Filimonas effusa: one gene and its partner. The protein of the gene in region 1 interacts with the protein of each later gene in a pairwise test. Links are inferred from orthologs where the notes say so. Each region holds a gene or a part of one and is shown on either strand. Other genes may lie near its edges. The genes, in order: tpiA and pepT.

The links.
Region 2: the proteins of tpiA (region 1) and pepT interact in binary tests that used the Escherichia coli proteins (3 or more experiments, as listed by UniProt). The link is inferred for Filimonas effusa from one-to-one orthologs.

What each region holds. Positions count from the first base shown.
Region 1 is NZ_SDHZ01000001.1:1,466,572-1,469,755, reverse strand. What follows is about bases 313-3,166. They hold tpiA (triose-phosphate isomerase), read left to right. Parts: upstream 313-1,285; coding sequence 1,286-2,047; downstream 2,048-3,166. Other genes in these bases: lepA (translation elongation factor 4), read left to right, coding at 2,091-3,166; ESB13_RS05360 (putative sugar nucleotidyl transferase), read left to right, coding at 313-1,242. In the rest of the region: more of ESB13_RS05360, read left to right, coding at 73-312; more of lepA, read left to right, coding at 3,167-3,184. UniProt on the Escherichia coli protein: Involved in the gluconeogenesis. Catalyzes stereospecifically the conversion of dihydroxyacetone phosphate (DHAP) to D-glyceraldehyde-3-phosphate (G3P).
Region 2 is NZ_SDHZ01000001.1:1,658-4,975, forward strand. What follows is about bases 178-3,165. They hold pepT (peptidase T), read left to right. Parts: upstream 178-1,040; coding sequence 1,041-2,291; downstream 2,292-3,165. Other genes in these bases: ESB13_RS00015 (DNA/RNA non-specific endonuclease), read right to left, coding at 178-945; ESB13_RS00025 (SPFH domain-containing protein), read left to right, coding at 2,322-3,165. Outside these bases: more of ESB13_RS00015, read right to left, coding at 1-177; more of ESB13_RS00025, read left to right, coding at 3,166-3,257. UniProt on the Escherichia coli protein: Cleaves the N-terminal amino acid of tripeptides.

The DNA of each region.
Region 1 (3,184 bases):
TTTTTTTGAAAGCCGCAAAAATAGGTGAATTGTTTTCATATAATAACTTTACGGCAAACAAGCTTTACACATATGAGCATTATATTATTTGATCCGCCTGGCAGGGAAAGCCTGTTCCCCCTTACCCAAACCCGCGCTGTCGCCGATCTGCTGCTCGGAATGCTCACCATAAAGCAACGATGGCAGCACTGGAGTAAGGAGCAGGTCTTTGTCCTTACCAGCGAATACCTGCAGCCATTATATCCCCTGGCTGCACCCGGAACTCACCTCTTTGTCAACGCCGCCGTATTGCCCGATGAACAACTGCGCCACAGCATCCTTCAACTGGCCGAAGGCGAAGCGCTGCAAGACGAAATGGGACTCATTGCCTGCCGTTTTAACCTGGGCAAAAATGCCTTCTCCATGGCGGCGCTTTCCCCGCACCTGCACCACGTCGTCACCCGCACAGGCGTCACGCATCTTCAGTACCCATGGGAAATATTTATGTGGAACGATACCTGGGCCAGAACTGATTTTCCACTGCTTACCAATGGTAAAACTGCCGCGGCAATATCCGCGTCTAATAAAGTGCTCGGCGAAAACAACCTCTTTGTCGAAGAAGGCGTCGAAATGGAGTTTGCTACCATCAACGCCGCCACCGGACCGGTTTACATCAGCAAAGGCGCTGTTATCATGGAAGGCGCATTGTTGAGAGGACCTTTGTTTATAGGTGAAAAAACGGTGTTGAAAATGGGGGCGAAGGTCTACGGCGCCACTTCATTGGGACCCGCCTGCACCGCTGGCGGCGAAATCAAAAATGTCGTTATGCAGGGCTATAGCAATAAAGCGCACGACGGTTATCTCGGAGATGCTGTCATTGGCGAATGGTGTAACATGGGCGCAGGTACTACCAACAGCAACGTTAAAAACACAGGGGGAGAAGTAAAGATCTGGCACCACGCCACCGGCAAGTTCATCCTCGCCGGTTTTAAATGCGGCCTTGTCATGGGCGATTATAGCCGCACAGCCATCAACACAGCCATCAATACCGGCTCCGTTATCGGGTGCTGCGCCAACGTCTTCGGCGAAGGTCTTACGCCTAAAGTGGTCCCCGCATTTACCTGGGGCATGAAGGGGATCACCCGATATGAATTTGAAAAAGCTTTGCAGGATATCGCCAACTGGAAAAAAATGAAACACCATGCACTCTCAGAACAGGAATCTCGCATTTTGAAACATATCTTTGAGCACCTTTTGCAATAGCATAGGCGCAGTCTTCGAATTCAAAACAGAATAACATAAGAGTATGAAAAGTCAAATTGCAGCAGCCAACTGGAAAATGAATTTAACCCTGCAACAGGGTGAAACTTTACTGGACGAGATCCTCGCTCAGCCTTACCAGCTGAACCACAACCGCCTGGTCGTTTTCGCAGTTCCGGCTCCTTACCTGGCAATGGCACAGCAAAAAGTAGCAGGAAAAAGCCACGTCTTTATAGCCGCGCAAAACTGTTATAGCAAAAAATCCGGCGCCTATACCGGCGAAATCTCGGTAGAAATGCTCCAGTCCCTCGGTATTAAATGGGTCGTATTGGGCCACTCCGAACGCCGCGAATATTTCCAGGAATCAGATCAGTTCCTCGCCGAAAAAGTAAATATCGTTCTCGAATATAATATGACCCCTATCTTCTGCTGTGGCGAACCCCTCCAGGTAAGGGAAGCTGGTACGCAGAACAACTTCGTTGCCAAACAGTTGGAAGCATCTCTGTACCATTTGTCCGCCGAACAGCTCCAGAAAGTGGTGATCGCCTACGAACCAATCTGGGCCATCGGTACCGGTAAAACCGCCACCAGCGAACAGGCACAGGAAATGCACGCGCATATCAGGGCCGAATTAGCCAATAAATACGGCGCCGACGTAGCCAAAAACGTTTCTATCCTCTACGGCGGTAGCGTAAAAGCAGCCAACGCAGCCGAAATCTTCGGCCAGCCCGATGTCGACGGCGGCCTCGTAGGCGGCGCTTCCCTTATCGCCAAAGAGTTTTCAACTATTATTAATGGCCTGAAATAGGCGGAGGCCCTTAGTTTAGTTATCTTTGCAGCTTAACTATAGTATGAAGCATATTCGGAATTTTTGCATTATTGCACACATTGACCACGGGAAAAGTACGTTGGCAGACCGTTTACTCGAACACACGAAGACCATTGGTGAACGGGATATGATGAACCAGGTATTGGATGATATGGACCTGGAAAGGGAAAAAGGCATCACCATCAAAAGCCACGCTATCCAGATCAATTATAAACACAAAGGCCAGGACTATGTGTTTAACCTGATCGATACGCCCGGTCACGTTGACTTCAGCTATGAGGTAAGCCGCGCACTGGCAGCCTGCGAAGGCGCCCTTCTACTCGTCGATGCCTCCCAGGGCATCCAGGCGCAAACCATCAGTAACCTCTACCTCGCCATCGACAACGACCTCGAGATCATACCCGTTATCAATAAAATTGATATGGACGGCGCCATGATTCCCGAAGTAAAAGATCAGATCATCGATCTTATCGGTTGTAAAGACGAAGATATCCTGCTGGCCTCCGGTAAAAGCGGTATCGGTATCGAAGAAATCCTTACCGCCATCGTAGAACGTATCCCGCCGCCAACAGGCTCGGAAGAAGCTCCCCTGCAGGCGCTCATCTTCGATAGCGTATTCAACAGCTTCAGAGGTATCATCATCTATTTCAGGATCCTCAACGGCGTCATTCGCAAAGGCGATAAGATCCGCTTCCTGGCTACAGGTGAAGACTACGAAGCCGATGAAGTAGGTATCCTGAAACTGGGCATGGAAGAAAAGAAAGAAGTGCGCTGCGGCGACGTAGGTTATATCATCACTGGTATCAAAAACGCCAAGGAAGTGAAAGTAGGGGATACCCTTACACTTGCCAACAACCCCGGCGAAATGATCCAGGGCTTCGAAGAGGTGAAACCCATGGTATTTGCCGGCATCTTCCCGGTGAGCACCGATGACTTCGAAGTATTACGCGACTGTATGGAAAAACTGCAGTTGAACGATGCTTCCCTCACCTTTGAACTCGAAACCTCCCAGGCCCTTGGCTTTGGTTTCCGCTGCGGTTTCCTGGGCCTCCTCCACATGGAGATCATCCAGGAAAGGCTCGAACGCGAGTTCAATCAAACGGTCATCACCACGGT
Region 2 (3,318 bases), 1.5 Mb from region 1 along the record:
GTATTTCTTAGCTTTCAATGCAGTTCTCACTGCTTCAGGGACATTCGATAACAGGTTTAATTCAACCCCATGCAACTTTGCATCGGCCTCAATTTCTGCAACCGTTGTAAGGTAATTCCGCCAGGCTTTTCTTTCTGCATCACTGGTACCGTAAAGGTTCTCGGCATTAGGCATATTAACTGCCAGTATGGTTGTATTGGCAGTGATACGCATAAGGTCATCGCCGTCGGCCTTGGGTAAGATAACAGCAACCTTCCACACCTTCTTGGGTACGGTAACCCTGCCGTTGTCGATAGTTTTTGCCGTATCGGTTTTGCCGCGTCCCAGGCCTCCCTGACCATAAGAACCCATAATAATATATGCTTCATTTGAAGTACCTACAAAATTATCCCGCAGCTGATCTTCCAGTTCGCTCCATGGCCCCTGGTTCAGGTTAGGAGACTGAGGTATCATATTGGTCATATAAAAGGTAGAACTGTTGGCTACATAACTTGAAGTACGGTCACCTGAGGGGCAATTATGCCCCCTGTCGAAACCGTTCGTTGCATAGCTATAACTGTTGCCTGCCACCTGGTACCACCCGGAAGGCAAACCGGTAAAGGGCCGGAAGTCATCCTGTCTTCCAACAGTACCTTTGTCTTCACTCTGGAAATGCCAGCTAACCCAGTTGGGAATGCCGCGGTTGCGGCTGTACGATTCAATATAATAAACCTGGTTGATCAGGTAGTTTTCGTTCATGGCGGACTCGGGTTTTGCCATCGTGGGATTGCCCAAACGCATATTGTTATTGGCGCCGGAAGTAATGGTATCGGCCGGCCCGGGGACAGGGGTAGCCGGATCGGGATTCGTGCCCGGATTGGTGTTTGTCGATTGCTTGGAGCATGACACTATCAGCAGCAAGGATACTGCTAATACGCTGGATACGGAAAGTTTGAACTTCATCATGTATATCTTAGTCGTTAGGATACTAACGCAAAAGAAAGAACTCTTTGTTATTTAATAATGAATTTAATCGAAATTCGCAGCCTAAACAGTGAATTATGGTGCAGAATTATGCATTTACCGTTACCGAAAGATTCCTCCGTTACGTGCAAACCGATACGCAAAGCGATCCTGCCAGTAATGCCAGCCCTACCACCGAAAAGCAAAAGAACCTGAGCGAATTACTGGCGGGTGAACTGCTGCTGCTGGGTTTGAAAGACGCCCATATGGATGAATACGGTTATGTATATGCAACTATTCCATCAAATTCCGATAAAAAAGTACCTGTTATCTGTTTCTGCAGTCATGTTGACACAGCGCCCGACTGCAGCGGCACCAATGTAAAACCACTCGTACACAAAGCCTACGATGGCAAAGACATCCTATTGCCCGACGATCCTACACAGGTTATTAAAATAGAAGACTACCCTTATCTCAAAGAACATATTGGTAGCGATATCATCACAGCCAGCGGCTTTACCCTACTCGGCGCCGATGACAAAAGCGGTGTGGCCGAGATCATGGATATGGCTCATTTCCTGGTAAATCATCCCGAAGTAAAACACGGAGAAATAAAGATACTATTCACGCCTGATGAAGAGGTAGGCCGTGGCACAGCCCATGTTGATCTTAAAAAGCTGGGTGCCGACTTCGCCTATACGCTAGATGGGGGAGAAGCGGGAACCTTCGAAGATGAAACTTTCAGTGCCGATGCCGTTACCATTACTGTTCATGGCGTTATTGCACACCCGGGTTATGCAAAAGATAAACTGGTTAATTCCCTGAAAATAGCCGGCGAAATTCTGGCTGCACTGCCCACACAGGAATGGAGTCCTGAAACCACTATAGAAAGGCAAGGTTTCGTGCATCCTGTTGCAGTAAATGGTATTGCAGAAAAAGCAACCATCGATTTCATTATCCGTGACTTTGTATCAGCGAAGCTGCCGGATCATGAAAACAAGCTCCGCCAACTGGCGCAGGAGGTATTGAACAAACATCCCAAAGCGCAAATGGACTTTGTGGTGAAAGAACAGTACCGCAACATGAAAGAAATAGTGTCGCAATACCCTGAGCTCACTGCCAATGCAGAGGAAGCTTATAAAAGGGCCGGTTTTACCGTGCGTAATGAGCCTATCCGCGGTGGTACCGATGGCAGCAGGTTGAGTTTTATGGGATTACCTTGCCCCAATATCTTCACGGGTATGCAGGCTATTCATAGCAAACATGAATGGATAGGTGTAAAAGACATGGAAAAGGCAGTAGAAGTGCTTGTGCATCTTGCCGCTGTTTGGGAAGAAAGAGCGAAATAGCGTACATTTCCACCAACAAAATGAAAAAACATGAGTTTCTTTCTTTCCTATGGATGGTGGTTGCTGCTGATCTTATTTATTATTTTCAGCGGACTTGTCACCGTTAATCAGGCCACCATTGCCGTGGTCACCATGTTCGGTAAGTATCAGCGTATACTGCGCCCCGGTCTTAACTTTAAAATACCCCTTGTAGAGCAGATCTATCGAAGGGTAAGTGTGCAAAACCGCTCCGTAGAGCTCGAGTTCCAGGCGGTGACACTTGACCAGGCAAACGTTTATTTTAAAAGCATGTTGCTCTATGCCGTAATGAATGCGGAAGAGGAGACCATTAAAAAGGTAGCCTTCAAGTTCATCAGCGACAGAGACCTCATGCAGGCCCTTATAAGAACCATTGAAGGTAATATCCGCTCCTATGTGGCTACAAAACGTCAGGCCGAGATCCTTGCCCTGCGTAAGGATATTGTTGATTCTGTAAAAATGGAAGTAGACCATGTGCTCGAAGATTGGGGCTATCATCTGCTCGACCTTCAGATCAATGACATTACCTTCGACAAAGCTATTATGGATAGCATGAGTAAAGTGGTGGCAAGTAACAACCTGAAAGCTGCTGCTGAAAACGAAGGCCAGGCGCTGCTGATCACTAAAACAAAGTCGGCAGAGGCAGAAGGTAACGCTATTAAGATTGCAGCCGAAGCGGAACGCGAGGCGGCAAGATTGCGCGGTCAGGGGGTAGCGCTCTTCCGTGAAGAGGTGGCCCGCGGTATGAGCATGGCGGCAGAACAGATGAAACAGGCCAACCTCGATACCAACGTGATCCTGTTCAGTATGTGGACTGAAGCCATTAAGAACTTCGCTGAAGTTGGTAAAGGCAACATCATCTTCCTCGATGGCAGTCCCGACGGTATGGAGAAGAACATGAACCAGATCATGGCGATGATGAAGCTGACAAACGACTACAAGTCGTAAGGAAAATCGGTTTTACAGGATGCGGGCGGGCGGTTCAAAGGTATAAACCAGGGCAACCAGC